One region of the Litoribacillus peritrichatus genome, then DNA from elsewhere that is predicted to be linked to it. Evidence: predicted binding sites of a transcription regulator. Region 1 holds the regulator's gene; each other region holds the start of a gene.
The links. The regulator LexA, encoded in region 1, represses DNA repair genes until DNA is damaged. The targets are predictions, from matches to a motif close to TACTGTNTANNTANACAGTA.

Region 1 (5,581 bases):
GATTACAGGTTCCGTTCGTTGCAAAGATTCGATGATGTAAGAAAAAAACCGAACAGGATCATTATCATCACGAGAGAGGTTCAACCAGCAAACTTTTTCATCTTTAGCTACCAGCTCATGATACCACTGACTCAGTAAAACAGACTTCCCCGTTCCTGCAGGCGCCGTTACCAACGCAAGTGAGGTATGAGGTTTATTAAATGGATTATCGATCGTACTTCGCTGAATAAAATAAGACTCAAGCGCAGAAGCCTTAATCTTAGATTCAATCAAAGGAATTTGTGTAATAGACTTTCTCAGCTCTTGTAAACTGAAAACAGACTCTGGGCTACCAACCATTCGCCACCCTTAACTCGTTTGAGCATGATGTGCCTTATATATCCAAGGCACTTTAATTATTATTTTTATTCAGCCAACTATTCTGACTAAGCCGCATCTTAGCACAAGGAAAAATGCGACATGAGGTCAATTAATTACCAAATGTAATTTAGCGGTTAACTTCACACTTTAAACTTAACCAGCTTCACTGCAAACACATAAGAATTCATTAAGTTGCGGGAGCCATCAAACCAGCACTTACAAATTTGGCAAGGTATGAAATCATATCCTTAAACTGACTATCTACGGACAAGTCACTTGCAGCCATCGCCTGCAGTGAGTCTACGCTGGACATAGTAAATGCAAGGGTTCCAAGTACGAAGTGAATTCGCCAGAACCACTCGATCGGAGTCATTTCTGGACAAGCCGTCTTCATGGTTCTCATGAAAGGCTTAAACACATCGGAGTAATGCTCTTTTAAATATTCTCTCAAATGACTTTGGGCCTGAGCGTAAGCCAGCCCCATAAGCCTCATAAATACAGCAACACTTTGATCATTCCGTACTGCGACCACTTGAGCAGAGGAAGCAAGAACAGCAATCATATGTGCAATATCAATGTTATCTTCACCGACTTGCTGAATATAGGCATTCAATTGATCACGAAACTCTCGGCTGAACGGGGTTAAAAATCGCGAGAAAGTCGCCTGAATCAAAGCTTCTTTAGAACCAAAGTGGTAATTTACAGCAGCAAGGTTAACTCCCGCCTTACTTGTTATCATACGCAATGAAGTTTCTGCAAAACCTCTTTCGGCAAATAACTCCTGCGCCGCATCCAAAATTTTATCGACCGTATTTCCATTGGCCATCATTGCGTCTCCACATAAAAAAACAACTGTTTGAAACATACGTTTGAAAACTATTTATGTCAAGAAAAGCAAAAATTTAACGTATTGTTGATTAGAGTGTTCAACCTAAAATAGACAAAGAGCCTCCAAAATACCAGATTTCCAAAACAAATCACAAGACAACCAATCGAAACAGGCGTTAAAAATAAACCAGTAAACTCAATACATTATATAGAAGAGTGACACTGCCCCTGCTCTAAAATAAAGTTCATTGGTTCGTAGTTTATCAACACCAGCGAACAACGAATAAAAAGATCCAGATAATACGACTCCGCAAATTATTGAGGCTGAATCCCCCTCAGCCGGGTTTACTCCAACAAGCAAATACTGTATACATATACAAAACTGTATAAAAGGTCAGGTCATGATTAAACTAACCAAACGCCAACAAGAAGTACTTGATGTGATCAAAAACCACATCGATGATACTGGCTACCCCCCTACTCGCGCAGAAATTGCAAAAACGCTGGGCTTCCGATCCGCGAATGCCGCAGAAGAACATTTAAAAGCCCTGGCAAAAAAAGGTGCCATAGAAATGATGCCAGGCACATCCAGAGGTTTAAGAATCCCTGATTACGAACCAAATACACATAACTCTGCAAACGATGATTTAAGTAACGAGCCTCAAGGGCTTCCGGTCATTGGCCGTGTAGCCGCTGGCTCACCGGTATTAGCAGAAGAGCACGTCGATCACATATGTCCGGTTCAACCAGAGTTTTTTAATCCTAAAGCGGATTATCTACTGCGAGTCCAGGGATTGAGCATGAAAAATATCGGCATCCTGGATGGCGACCTGCTCGCTGTGCATAAAACTGAAAATGTGCAGAACGGTCAAATTGTCGTTGCTCGCATCGGTGATGATGTCACAGTGAAACGACTGGACAAACAAGGCAGCATTGTGCGCTTACTGCCTGAAAATGAAGATCTAGAGCCCATTGAAATTGATACTAATCTTGAGCCTGTCTTCATCGAAGGACTGGGGGTTGGCGTCATCCGAAACGAAGGTCTTTAGCCTGACAAACTGAACCAGGTGAGTTGAATCTGACGACGCAAACCTTTAAAAACCACGAAGCAAGCTCACTTACCTTGCTTGCTTCCGTTTTCATATTGATGTCGCTGAGATTGAGTAAGCTTGATTGACAAAAAGCTCACCTGAGATGCCATCTTTTGCTTAACGAAACACTCAGTATGCTCGGTAATGCATCAAATCTCCCGAAATAGGACAAGTAAAATCCAGCTCAACCAATCCGAGTTGCATGACGTCTCGGTCTGTATTTCCTCCAATATACTCATCCCCCAAAACAGGGTAACCTCGCTCCATAAAATAACTGCAGATATCTTTAGATTCACCTTGGTTCAGGTAAAGGTCAACCACGGTACTGTGCGTATGCTCCACGTAACGAACGGGTTCTAACTTCCCTTTTAATGTAAAGTCTTCATCATCAAAATCCAGCTCAGTACTGTCTTCAAACTGACCAGAAACTTCTACCCGATATTTAAATCGAATTTCATTATTTTCCAACATGGCGGTAAACGTCGCGGCTGAGCGACGATGATGAACAATCAACAAAACACCTTTGGAGTCATCTGCCAGCTCATACAACAAGTAGGCATCACGCTCTGAATCATAAGACTGATCAGCCACTCTTAATAACGAAAGGTGATCACCAAACAACTCCCCCTCCAGTGGCATGCCTGCAGGTTTCAACCAAATACTGTATTGTATTTGATCCGTCAGCAATTCAGCTTTCTGGGGTTTCATATTGAGGTAATCCTGATCGTAATACACCTCAACTTTATCCCCGATCTTCAGAGGCGTTTGTGCTTTTCTCAGTGACGAGCGTTCGCCTTTTCGCTCTAAAAAGACTGCGCCTTTTTTCATCGCATCTTTAATACGAGACTTCGAAAGTTGATCAAAGTGACTCCATAAAAAATCAACAGCCACTAAAGAATCCAATTCAGTAACGTCCAGCTCAACCTCAAAGTGCATAAAGTATCCATTTAACTCATTAATAAAGTGACAATTCTATCGAATTTTTAAAACAGAACGAAGAAAACTAAATCGTATTTTTTAAGTTAATGCTTTCATGTATAGATTATCCTCTTTAAAAAAGAAATCTTTACTGTTATTGCTATACTCTGTTCAAAAACAACCAAAGAAGACATTCAATTTTATGAGCCCAATGAAACAAGTGATTAACTACTGGTTTGGTACTCTAGATGAAGACGGGTTTGCACACCAAGAAGAAAAGCAGAAGTGGTGGTCTGCCTCCGATGAAATCGACTTGGAAATAAGTCATAAATTTGGTGACTTAGTCAAACAGGCTCTGAACCACCAGCTCAAGGACTGGCGAGAGTCCACGACAGGAAAACTGGCTTCCATCATTCTGTTGGATCAGTTCACGCGCAACATTTATCGTGGTACAGAACAAGCATTTTCGGGTGACAACAAAGCTTTGAAAATCTGCAAGATGGGCCTCTCATCTGGCGAGGATCTGGATTTAACAGCCGAACAACAAGTTTTCTTTTATATGCCCCTTGAGCACTCTGAAGACCTGGAAGATCAGGAACTGTGCATCCGCCTTCTGGAAGGGCTTAAAAAACGAAGCCCACACCACAAAGAAGAAACCATTGATGGCTACATACGTTTTGCCAAGCATCACAGAGATATCATCGCAGAGTTTGGGCGTTTCCCCCATCGAAACAAGGTTCTGCAAAGAAAGAATACGCCGGAAGAAGAACGCTATCTTGATGGAGAACACACCAGTTTCGGACAATAGTGGAACCTTATGAGTTATAACACCATTAATGACCAGCAACGGCTTGCTGGTTCGTTTTCACACGATACACCGGATAAGGCGCCATTTTACGGACATTATCAGGAAACTTACCTAACACATCATGCAGCGCACTGCAGGTAATATATAAATACCCTTGCGGCCCAAAACTGAATCCATCCGGCCAACGCAGCTTGTCCGTTTTTAATAAGGTAACTCTCTCACCATTCGAATTCATGCGAACCACAGCAGAGTGTTCAATGTCGGTCAGGTAAACATTATCATTTTGATCCGTTGTCATCCCGTCAGTCATCGTTTTGCGACCAACAGGTTCAACAAACCCGGCCAGCACACGATCATTTGCCTGAGCATATTTGAGATGCCGTGTGGGAATCTTATACAACATGTCACCAGACACAGACGCATAAAAGAGGGTTTCGCCATCGCGACTCAAAGCAATGCCATCGACCCCCGGATTAATGGTAAAAATACCGGCAATCGTCATCGGGCGACCCTGCACCACTGGCTCATATTGACCCGCACGCACGGAAATATCACTCTCCAAGATACGACGAGCACTTTGCTTTTCAACACTGTAAACAACCAAAGCGGGGGTTTGCGCAAAAATACTGGCATCTGATATAAAAACGTACAAGCCATCTGGGCTTACCTGAAAATCATTTGCATGCGAGCCAACACCAAACGTTTCAGAACCAAAATCAAACTCATGAACTAACGCTCCGGTATCCAAATCAAACGCCAGGAGTCTCGGCTGACCAACACCATGGGTACCGGCATCCAATGTCCATAGCCTGTTTTGCTGATCCACCCGAAGAGAAAGCACTTGTTGAAATGCCTTGGGTTCCGGCCCACCTGGCTGCCAGCTTCGACCAGGAAACGGTCGAACCTCTCCATCTACCAGCTCAACAACGTTAAACTCAGGCCCGGCATCCGGATGAAACGTTATAAAAATCCGGCCATCAGGAGCAACAGCAATGTTCCCCGGAGGCATGGGTAACTCTGCCACAAGCTCCAGTCTATCTTCTGTCCACAGAGGTGAAGAAGTTAAGTCGGGAAAACGTTCTGTCTCAGCGTATCGCCACCAAATAAACACAACAAAAAGTACAAAAATAGAAATTAATACCGCTAGCTTTTTCATTGTCCGTTCTCATTATAATTTTATAAATAAAAACCCAACATCTTCATCCTGCTCGAAAATGAATTGAGCAACGCCTAAATCTTTGGCCAACAAAACAAGGCCGGATCACCGATCTCTTTTAGTTTGTTAATCAAACCGGGATGAAGAAACCAACGCCCCTGCTTTGGTAATGCGCTTACCGCAATTTCATTCCCTTGATACACAAAATTCAAAGCCCAAGCATGAAGATAGCCCCGGTCTTCATCCGTCTGAGAGCTGGAATAACGTTCATCCCCCAAAACCCCTGATCCTATACTTTTAAGCGCAACCCTAAGCTGATGAGTTTTGCCAGTATGAGGTTTAAGAACAAACAAACGTAAGCCCTTACTTACCTCATCCGTCAGGCTGAATGAGAAGAATTGAGTAATTGCAGGATTGGTG
Region 2 (5,581 bases), on a different contig from region 1:
TTCTTCCTAACCATGACAGACGGGTCTGTTACAATAGATTCCGTTGTTATTAATTACACTCAAGCCTTTTCGTTCAAGCTGATTCGTTCAAAAACAGTTAATCACGTTATGCTTAATTAAGTATTATTTATTCAAGTTACAGTTACTCAAGTTACAGTCATGCGCCTAGATAAATACCTTTGTCACAATGCGAGCATTACTCGCAGTGAAGCTAAAAAAGCCATTAAAAAGAAACAAGTGACGGTCAATGAGTCCATCATCACCGACCCGTCCCTGCATATATCCATTGACGATGAGGTCTGCATTAATGACACACCCATTCGACACTTGGGCACCCAATATCTGATGCTGCATAAACCGTCCGGTTTTATTTCTTCCACCGAAGACGGTCAGTACCCAACCGTGATCGACTTAATTGACGAACCCGCCAGAGGCCTTCACCCAGCAGGCCGGTTGGATGTAGATACCACAGGTTTGGTATTGCTAACCAACGACGGTCAATGGGCTCATAAAGTCACCAGCCCAAATCACGAGTGCAAAAAGCAGTATCTGGTCAGTTTAGACAAAGAAATTACCGACAAAGCCATTGAAATGTTAACGGCTGGCATTTATTTCAAAAGTGAAGAACGTAAAACCCGCCCTGCCGCCGTCAAGGTCATAGAGTCGACATTGGTGGAACTGACCATTTCGGAAGGCATGTTTCATCAGGTGAAGCGCATGTTTGCTGCCACAGGTAACGAAGTGATTGATTTGCATCGCAGCCAAATTGGCGACATTATTCTGGACCCGACGCTGGAACCCGGCGAATACCGCCCCTTAACCCAACAAGAAATTGAGAGTATCCGCTAGTGCATACATTGAACCAAACTTTTCTCGACCAAATTCAAAACTGTACTGGGCCGGTACTTTGGGTATTAGATGAACACCCCTTCGACTTACATCCGTCATTACTGCCTAAACACCTGCAAATCACTTTCCTGTCGAACCGGATTGATCAGGTCAATGCACTGAAAAAGTCCGGAATTGAGTGTTTATTCAGTGATTTCGATTTTTCAGTGTTTGATCGCAGCTTGTTTGAAGCCATCCTGTACCGAGTGTCCAAAGAAAAAGCGGTGGTTCACCACATCATAAACCAGTCAGCCAGTGTGCTAAAAGAAGGTGGCCTTTTATACCTTGCCGGAGGGAAACACGAAGGCATTAAAACCTACACAGACAAAGCCGCTAAATACCTGAATTGCGACAAGCAAATAGAAAAGCTCAACAAAGACTTATGGCTCGCCAGTCTCCATAACCACCATTCGGATCAAACCAAACTGGACGATAAAAACTATTCAGAGCTGACCACCATCGGAACAAATAACGGCTTAACCTTTATCAGCAAACCCGGTGTGTTCGGTTGGAACAAAATTGATCAGGGCAGTGATTTGTTGATAGAACAAATGCCTGAGTTCATTAAGCGACAAAACATTTCAGACGACCTCAAAACAGGTCGGGTACTGGATTTGGGCTGTGGCTACGGTTACCTGTTAGCCAATATGAAACCTTATGGCTTCTCCACCTTTGTTGGCACCGACAATAACGCCTCCGCCATTGCAGCCATTCAGGCAACGCTGGCGGCCAATGACATGGAAGCCGATATCATTCCAGCCAACTGCGCAGACACCATCACAGACCCTTTTGATGCCATCGTTTGCAACCCGCCATTTCATCAGGGGTTTTCAGTGGAAAATGAGATGACTGATCGCTTTCTTGCTACTACCCGGCGACTGCTGGTATCGGGCGGTGCAGCACTGTTTGTAGTGAACGCCTTCATTCCACTGGAAGAAAAAGCAAAGAAATACTTCAAACGAATCGACCTGCTGGCGCATAACAAAAGCTTCAAAGTCATTCGGTTAAGCGGCAAAAGGCCAGTTTTCAAAGATTAATCGCAGTCCGAATCAAAGAGGTCTAACTGAGTCAGCTCCCCGTCACTGCGCATATCTTTTAAACCGACACCTAAGCCGATCAAGCGGATCGGCTTATCCTTCCTTTCACACGCCACTTTTAATAGTTCAATGTATTCATGCTGAGAACCAGCGCAGGACCGCAATTGCTCTTGCGCCGAGTCCAGTGTGGTCTGTACAAAATCATTGAATTTCACTTTCACGAACAACTTATTGATCAGATAATCGTCTTTCAATCGCTTCTGTAACCGTGTTTCCAGCTGGTTTAATAAGGCCGGTACTTCGGCTTCCAGCTGAGCAAACGTATCTAAATCCCGCTCAAAGGTATGTTCGACGCTTAAAGATTTTCGCCTGCGTTCTGCCCGGACTTCCCGGTTATCTTTACCGCGAGCCAAATCATAAAGTCTTGGCCCAAAACTGCCAAAACGTTCCACCATAGTCAGTAAATCCAACGCTCGTAGATCACCGCAGGTTTTAATGCCTAAGTCTGACAGTTTTTTTTGCATGACTTTACCAACGCCGTGTATTTTACCCACAGGTAAACCCACCACAAATGCCTCAACCTGAGCAGGCGTAACCACAAACACGCCGTTGGGTTTATTCCAGTCACTCGCGATTTTGGCTAAAAACTTATTCGGTGCTACACCAGCCGAGGCAGTAATCCCGGTCACCTGTTCAATACGAGCCCGGATTTCTTCCGCCATCAAAGTTGCACTGCCTTTACAGTCCGTACTTTCAGAAACATCAAGGTATGCTTCATCCAAAGACAAGGGTTCAATCAAGTCGGTGTAATCTGAAAAAATGGTGTGGATCTGTTGAGAAACGGTTCGATAAACGTCCATTCTGGGTTTTACAAAAATCAGGTGCGGACACAACTTGAGTGCCTGAGCGGATGACATGGCTGACCGAACACCAAATTTGCGCGCTTCATAACTGGCCGTAGCAACCACACCCCGGCCGTTGGGACTCCCCCCCACTACGATGGGTTTATTCAGTAACGCAGGATTATCCCGGACTTCCACCGCCGCAAAAAAGCAATCGCAATCTACGTGTATTATTTTTCGGGCACCAGGCTCAGTCCCGGAACGCTTATCAACTGTGGCGTGATGTTCAACAGTAAAGCTGCGTTCAGCAGCCAAGAAATGTTCTGCCATAAATAAAAGGAACCAATTACGACGAATACGATCAATAACAGCAATCAAACAATAGCACACCACTGGATATATAAACAGTTACGAAATTGTAAACCAATGGTGAACTTATTCATTAAATTCCATTATGATAATTTTTATTCTTAATCATAATGTTATGGACAATCCCCCCAATGAAAAAACGCTTACTCATACCCACACTGACACTTTCCAGTTTATTCCTGATCGCTTGTTCGGATGACCCTGCAACCCAAAACCAAGCTAACATGCCAGCGCCTAAAGTAAGCGTTATTCAAGTCACGTCTGAAAAAGTAAACCCAAGCAAAGAATTCGTTGGTAAAACCGAAGCCAAAGAAGACGTCAATATTCAGGCCCGAGTGCAAGGTTACTTAGTCAAACAACACGTAGGCGATGGCGTAAACGTGAAAAAAGGCGACCTTTTGTTTGAACTGGACAGCGATACCTACGACGCCGAAGTCACCAAAGCTCAAGCGAAAGTGGCTCAGGACAAAGCCGCCGAAGACGAAGCACAGCGTAACTACAAGCGGGGCAAAGAGTTAATCGTCAAAGGGGCGATCAGTGAATCTCAGATGGATCAGTTAACCAGCAAAAAACTGCAAGCCGACGCAGCCATTAAAGTCTCTAAAGCGGCCCTGAAAACAGCAGAGTTAAATTTAAGCTACACCAAAATCCATGCCTCAACCGACGGCAGCATGAGCCAGGCAAAAGTCAGTATTGGCGATTTAATTACCCCAAGCACAACGCTCGCGACCTTAGTAAAAACTGACCCTATGTACGTCAGCTTCCAAATCAGTGAACGAGAGCTAATTACGTTCCGAGAAGAAAGAATGGCTGCGAAGCAAGCTGGTAAACCGATGCCAGAACTGATCGCAAAATTAAAGCTGCCAACAGGTACGATTTATCCACATGAAGGGGCGTTCGATTTTCTGGACAATCGAGTGGATCAAACCACAGGCACCATTAAGATACGAGCACAGTTTCCAAACCCGGATAACTTCCTGTTACCAGGCCAACACGTCACTATGTTGGTTGAACGAGGCGAAGGCGTCGATCAGTTAGTCATTCCTCAAAAATCCATTCAAGAAGATCAATCCGGTAAGTTTGTACTCATTCTCGGCGAAGACAACCTGGTCGAAAAACGCCCTGTTGAATTGGGTTCCAAGAAAGGCATCAATTACGCCGTAAAATCAGGGCTTGAAGTCGGTGAACAAGTCATCGTTGACGGTCTTCAAAAAGTCCGCATCGGTGGTAAAGCGACTTCGCAAACTGCGACGTTACCGGCCGCAAAATAAAAAAGGATTTTTGCCATGTTTAGCCAGTTTTTTATTAGCCGACCCAAATTTGCCTTCGTAATTGCTATTGTAATTTCGTTGGCGGGTTTGATCGCTATGCAGGTTCTGCCCATCGCAGAATTCCCGAAAATATCGCCTCCGGTCATCCAGGTGACTGCATCTTACCCTGGTGCTGATGCACAAGTGGTCCAAGAAACCGTTGCTGCCCCCATTGAAGAAGAAGTCAACGGAGTTGAAGGCATGTTGTACATGTCTTCGAAGAGCGCCAATGATGGCAGCTACACACTCAGCGTTACGTTTGAAATTGGTACCGATCCGGACATGGCACAAATCGATGTGCAAAACCGAGTCAGCCGGGCCAACCCAAAACTGCCTTCCGATGTAGTGAAGCAAGGCGTTGCGGTGGAGAAAAAATCCACCGACATGTTATTGATCGTAAATTTATATTCCCCTAAAGAAACCTACGACGGCCTCTTCCTGTCCAACTTCACCAGCATTAACGTAAAGAATGACATTTCTCGTATTAACGGCATCAGTGATGCGACCATTATGGGTGAAATGGACTACGGCATGCGTATCTGGCTGGACCCAGAGCGCATGGCATCGCTGGGGGTAACCACAGCCGATGTACAGTCAGTCATTTCAGAGCAAAATGTACAAGTCGCTGCGGGCCAGTTAGGCGCTGCGCCTTCACCTCCTGAGCAGCAATTCCAGTACACCTTAAAAGCGAAAGGTCGATTAACGTCAGAAGAAGAATTTAACAACCTCATCGTAAGGTCTCGCTCAGACGGTTCCAGTGTCTTTTTGAAAGACATTGCCCGAATTCAATTGGGTTCCGCAAGTTACAGTTGGTACGGCGAATTAAATAATCAACCCGGTGTGTTACTTGCTATTTACCAGTCTCCGGATGCCAATGCATTGCAAGTGGCGGAAGACGTTTACAAATTAATGGATGAGCTTTCCGCCCGATTCCCGGAAGACATTGAATATGAAATTCTTTACGACACCACCAAGTTCATTAAAACCTCCATTGATGAAGTAGTACTTGCCCTGTTCCAGGCCGTGTTCCTGGTCATTCTGGTGGTATTTATCTTTTTGCAGGATTGGCGCTCAACACTTATTCCTGCCATTGCTATTCCGGTATCTTTGGTGGGTACCTTTGCGGTCATGCTGG
Region 3 (5,581 bases), 250 kb from region 1:
CGAATACGATCTCCTGTATCCACTCCCGCCGGAATCTTCACGGACAATGTCTTAACTTCTTGGGTCACACCCTGGCCGTGACAATCGCCACACGGGTCTTTAACAACCTGTCCTGCACCATGACACACAGGACACGTCTGCTGAACAGAGAAAAATCCCTGAGACATACGAACCTGACCAGCACCTTTACAGGTACCACAAGTATCCGGCGTCGTACCTTTCTTAGCGCCGGAACCATCACACGTATTACAGTTGACCTGAGCACGTATTTTGATTTCTTTGGTTACACCTCGAACCGCTTCTTCCAGATCAAGATCCAACGGATACCTTAGGTCAGCCCCTCGTCTGGCTCGGGTTCTGCCACCGCCACCCTGAGCACCGCCAAAGATATCACCAAATACATCACCAAAGATGTCACTGAAGTTATTGGCGCCACCGCCAAAACCTCCACCCTGACGCTGATCCACACCAGCATGACCAAAGCGATCATAAGCCTGACGCTTATCTGCATCCGATAAAACTTCGTACGCCTCGCTAACTTCTTTAAATTTGGACTCAGCTTCTGCATCATCAGGGTTTTTATCCGGATGATACTTCATTGCCATACGGCGATACGCTTTTTTTAGATCACGCTCCGAGGTGTCTTTTGCAACCCCCAGAACCTCATAATAATCTCTCTTAGACATAATTCTGCTGCAATCCAGTTAACAAGTTTCGAATAAACCCTATCAGGCCAACAAATCGACCTGCATATAACGAAGTAAGCCCGCCACAACCTACCTGAATTCAGGAGTCATGGCAGGCTACAAGTCAACTAAGAATTACTTCTTGTCGTCTTTCACTTCTTCAAACTCAGCGTCAACAACGTCTTCGCCTGCTGCTGAAGCTTCTTCAGCTTGCGGCTGACCTTCCGCTGCACCTGCCTGTTCAGCATACATCTTCTCAGTCAAACCCTGAGAAGCTTTGGAAAGTGCTTCAATTTTAGCTTCAAGATCTTCTTTCGTTGACTCTTGATTCTTAATTGCCTCTTCCAAGTCAGAAATGGCTGTTTCAATTGCAGTCTTTTCTTCTTCAGTAGCCTTATCACCTGACTCTTCAAGCATCTTACGCGAAGCGTGTACTAAACCGTCAGCGGTGTTACGCGTCTGAACTTTCTCCTGGAACAGGCGATCTTCTTCTGCGTTCGCCTCTGCATCTTTAACCATTGCATCCACTTCTTCATCAGAAAGACCTGAAGACGCTTTAATTACGATAGATTGCTCTTTGCCTGTTGCCTTATCTTTCGCAGAAACATTCAAAATACCGTTTGCATCGATATCGAATGTCACTTCAATCTGAGGTGTTCCACGCTGCGCTGGCGGAATATCCGACAAGTCAAAGCGACCCAAAGACTTATTCAAAGAAGCCTGCGGACGCTCACCTTGAAGCACGTGAATCGTTACTGCCGACTGATTATCTTCTGCTGTTGAGAAAACCTCAGACTTACGAGTAGGGATCGTGGTATTTTTAGAGATCAGCGGAGTTGCCTGACCACCCATTGTCTCGATACCCAACGTCAACGGCGTAACATCCAAAAGCAATACATCTTTCACATCACCGGCAAGAACACCACCCTGAATAGATGCACCCACAGCAACAGCTTCGTCTGGGTTAACGTCTTTACGAGGCTCTTTACCAAAGAAGTCTGTCACAGCCTTCTGAACCATCGGCATACGAGTCTGACCACCAACCAAGATCACATCATCCACTTCAGATGTTTTCAGGCCAGCATCTTTCAGAGCTGTACGAACCGGCTCAATCGACTCTTTTACAAGGTCTTCAACCAAAGACTCAAGCTTCGCACGAGTTACTTTTACAACCAAATGCTTAGGGCCCGTTGCATCCGCAGTGATGTACGGCAGGTTCACGTCTGTTTCTTGTGCACTTGAAAGCTCAACTTTCGCCTTCTCAGCCGCTTCTTTAAGACGCTGAACAGCCAACGGATCGTTATGAAGATCAATACCACTGTCTTTCTTGAACTCTTCAGCAAGATATTCAATCAAACGCTCATCGAAGTCTTCACCACCCAATGCAGTATTACCGTTGGTCGCAAGTACTTCAAACTGGTGCTCACCATCCACTTCAGCGATTTCAATGATGGAAATATCAAAAGTACCACCACCCAAGTCATATACGGCAATGACCGAATCGCCACGTTTCTTATCCATGCCATATGCAAGCGCTGCAGCAGTCGGCTCGTTAATAATTCGCTTAACTTCCAGACCTGCGATACGACCCGCATCTTTAGTCGCCTGGCGCTGAGAGTCATTAAAGTATGCAGGAACAGTAATCACGGCTTCCGTTACTGGCTCACCCAGGAAGTCCTCTGCAGTCTTCTTCATTTTCTTAAGAACTTCTGCAGAAATCTGAGGTGGCGCTTTCTTTTCGCCCTTAATGTTTACCCAAGCGTCACCGTTGTCCGCCTTTTCAACTTTAAACGCGAAGTGCTTTAGTGATTCCTGAAGCGCCTTCTCGTCGAACTTGCGACCAATCAAACGCTTAACACCGTATAGAGTATTATCTGGGTTAGTCACTGCCTGACGCTTTGCTGCCTGACCCACCAAAATCTCACCATCGTCTGTATAAGCGATGATTGAAGGCGTTGTACGACCGCCTTCCGCATTTTCAAGAACTTTAGGTGCATCGCCATCCAGAACAGCCACACATGAGTTGGTTGTACCCAAGTCAATACCGATAATTTTACCCATAATTCACACTCCGTAAATTCTATTCAATGACCTTTCTTTAGGTCTTAATTCTTTGCTTGCTACTGTTAATAAGGCCGGTTTTTAGGGTTTCAACCCCTCAAAATAAAAAAAACAAGCCATAAAGCACAATTTTTCGCTTAAACTTCAGCGTCAACTTTTTGCTGACCACCTTTCGCCACAACAACCATCGCAGGTCGAATCAAGCGACCGCTCAAGGTATAGCCTTTCTGCATCACTGCAATCACAGTATTAGGTGCAACATCAGGCTGCTCAATCATTGACATGGCCTGATGCAACTGAGGATCAAACGACTCACCCATCGGGTTTACCGCTTCTATTTTGAATTTAGCCATCAAGCTAGCAAGACCATCACGGGTCATAGCCACGCCATCATACAAAGGCTTAACCGTCTCTGAATCTTTTTCTGCAACCGAAGCTTCAAGCGCCCGATCAAGATTATCAGCCACATCCAATAGCTCTTTAGCCATCTTTTCCAACGCAAACTTATGCGCCTTTTCTACATCCTGCTCGGCACGACGGCGAACGTTCTGCATTTCGGCCTGAACCCGAAGACTTGCATCCTTAGTATCAGCCAAATCGGCCTTTACTTTTTCAAGTTCAGTCTGCAAAGAAGCCACATCTATCTCTACCGCTTCAACCGCCTCTTCAAGTGTTTCTTCAACTTGGTCAACAACCTCTTGCTCTGCAGCTTCCTGCTCAACAATTTCATTTGCTTTCAACTGATCTTCTGGCTGATCTACTTGAGACATACACAAAACTCCAAACGTTAATCCGTACGATTTATAAGTTAAAAATTGAATTAAACGCTATATAAGGTCTGAAAAATAAAATTCAAGGGAAAAACACCAAAACAATTCCTTTCTGATACTTGCGCTCTTGAATTTTTACTGTATAAATAAACACATGTATTTTTAAACAGCGGAACATTCCCATGCTTCAACAATTATCTGTACATAACTTTGCCATCGCAGACCACATAGAGCTTCAGATCAATAACGGATTAACTGTCATCACCGGTGAAACCGGCGCAGGCAAGTCCATCATGTTGGATGCACTTTGCATGGCATCAGGTGACAGAGCCGACGCAGGCGTTGTAAAACATGGCTCCGACAAAGCTGAAATTTCCGCCAGTTTTGACATTCAAACACTCCCCAAAGTACAGCACTGGCTTCACCAGGAAGACCTGGATGACGAAGAAGGCCTTTGCCTGATCCGACGCGTCATTACCAAAGAGGGTCGCTCACGGGGCTACATCAACGGACGCCCTTGCCCCATCAGCAAATTAAAAATCCTTGGCGAACAACTGCTTGAAATCCACAGCCAACATGCGCATCAATCATTGATGCAACCCCAAAACCATATTCACATGTTGGACAGCTTCGGAACTTACGGCAATAAAATAGAAAAACTGAAAGCCAGTTATAAAAAATGGCAGCTCAGTAAGCAACAACTCGAACAACTGGCCAGCCAACAAGAAGAAATCAATGATCGTAAGCAGTTGCTTACTTATCAGTTGGAAGAGCTAGACGAGCTCTCGCTCAAAGAAGGCGAACTGGCAGAAATCGAACAAGAACATCACAGACTGTCACAAGCAGAAGAACTAAAACGCCAAAGTTACCAGGTACTGGAGCTTACCAACAGCGAAAGCGGGCCGGCCTCAACCAGTGCTCGCGATCTTCTCCGACAGATTGGCAGCATGACGGACAACATCAATGATCAGCACGAGACACTCACTTCAGCTCAGGAGCTTTATAACCAAGCCCTGATCAACATCGAAGAAGCCGCCAGTGAAATACAGCACTACCACGAGTCCCTGGAAGTGAACCCTGAGCATCTGCACAACCTGGATCAACGTCTCACGGACATTCACGACCTGGCCAGAAAACACAGAATCCAGCCCGAAGAAATCCCAGCCATTCACCAACAAGTCATAAAAGACCTTGAGGCATTAAGCGATTCCAACCTATCCTTAGAAACCCTTCAAAACCAAGAAGATAAAGACAAAGAAAACTACTTCTTGCTGGCAAATACCGTCAGTGATTTGCGCGCAAAAACCGCACAGGAACTGAACAAACTGATCATGAAGCAACTTACGCGATTAGGGATGGGCCACTGTAAATTCAACACCCACATCGAGAAACTGAACGACCTTAAAGCCAGCCAACTTGGGCTCGATCAGATTGAATTCCAAGTCAGCTCAAACCCCGGACAGCCATTTCAACCACTCACAAAAATTGCATCCGGCGGTGAACTTTCAAGAATCAGCCTCGCGATTCAGGTAGTGAATGCGTCCAGAAGCCAAATACCCACGTTAATTTTTGATGAAGTGGACGTCGGCATCGGTGGTGCAACCGCAGAAATTGTTGGCGACCTACTCAAAACCATAGGCAAAACAGGTCAAGTGATTTCAGTTACCCACCAACCTCAAGTTGCAGCACAAGGCGACAACCACTTAAAGGCAGCCAAAACGCTCACCAATAACACAACCAAGACTCAAATGATTCCACTCAATAAAGAGGGCAGAATTAAAGAGATTGCGCGAATGATGGGTGGCCAACAACTTACAAAAGCAACTTTGCAACTGGCCGAAGAAATGCTTGTTTAACGCCACTGCCGCCAAATCACCTTCACCTACAAACGAAAAAAGGCCGTTACAGTTTCCTGCAACGGCCTTTTTCATTCATCACATACTTATTTTTTTCGAACGTATAACACTAAGCTGTGATCCACTAATTCAAATCCGTGCTTTTCGGCAATTTCATGCTGCAGCTTTTCAATCTCTTCATTAAAAAACTCAACAACTTCACCCGACT

Region 2: a site for LexA is predicted at 3,158-3,177, ahead of dinB (DNA polymerase IV). Genes of this name have one in related genera too.
Region 3: a site for LexA is predicted at 3,654-3,673, ahead of recN (DNA repair protein RecN). Genes of this name have one in related genera too.

What each region holds. Positions count from the first base shown of each region.
Region 1 is NZ_BAABBN010000007.1:1,470,069-1,475,649, reverse strand. It holds gene ABD744_RS16345 (LuxR C-terminal-related transcriptional regulator) at 1-339, opposite strand, end outside; gene ABD744_RS16340 (TetR/AcrR family transcriptional regulator) at 548-1,189, opposite strand; gene lexA (transcriptional repressor LexA) at 1,590-2,237, shown strand; gene ABD744_RS16330 (pseudouridine synthase) at 2,409-3,215, opposite strand; gene ABD744_RS16325 (DUF924 family protein) at 3,400-4,005, shown strand; gene ABD744_RS16320 (L-dopachrome tautomerase-related protein) at 4,031-5,161, opposite strand; gene ABD744_RS16315 (TIGR01621 family pseudouridine synthase) at 5,236-5,581, opposite strand, start outside.
Region 2 is NZ_BAABBN010000004.1:102,605-108,185, reverse strand. It holds gene ABD744_RS01685 (sensor domain-containing diguanylate cyclase) at 1-10, shown strand, start outside; gene rsuA (16S rRNA pseudouridine(516) synthase RsuA) at 160-849, shown strand; gene ABD744_RS01675 (class I SAM-dependent methyltransferase) at 849-1,925, shown strand; gene dinB (DNA polymerase IV) at 1,922-3,097, opposite strand; gene ABD744_RS01665 (efflux RND transporter periplasmic adaptor subunit) at 3,268-4,407, shown strand; gene ABD744_RS01660 (efflux RND transporter permease subunit) at 4,423-5,581, shown strand, end outside.
Region 3 is NZ_BAABBN010000007.1:1,224,895-1,230,475, reverse strand. It holds gene dnaJ (molecular chaperone DnaJ) at 1-686, opposite strand, end outside; gene dnaK (molecular chaperone DnaK) at 822-2,747, opposite strand; gene grpE (nucleotide exchange factor GrpE) at 2,885-3,517, opposite strand; gene recN (DNA repair protein RecN) at 3,700-5,373, shown strand; gene fur (ferric iron uptake transcriptional regulator) at 5,460-5,581, opposite strand, start outside.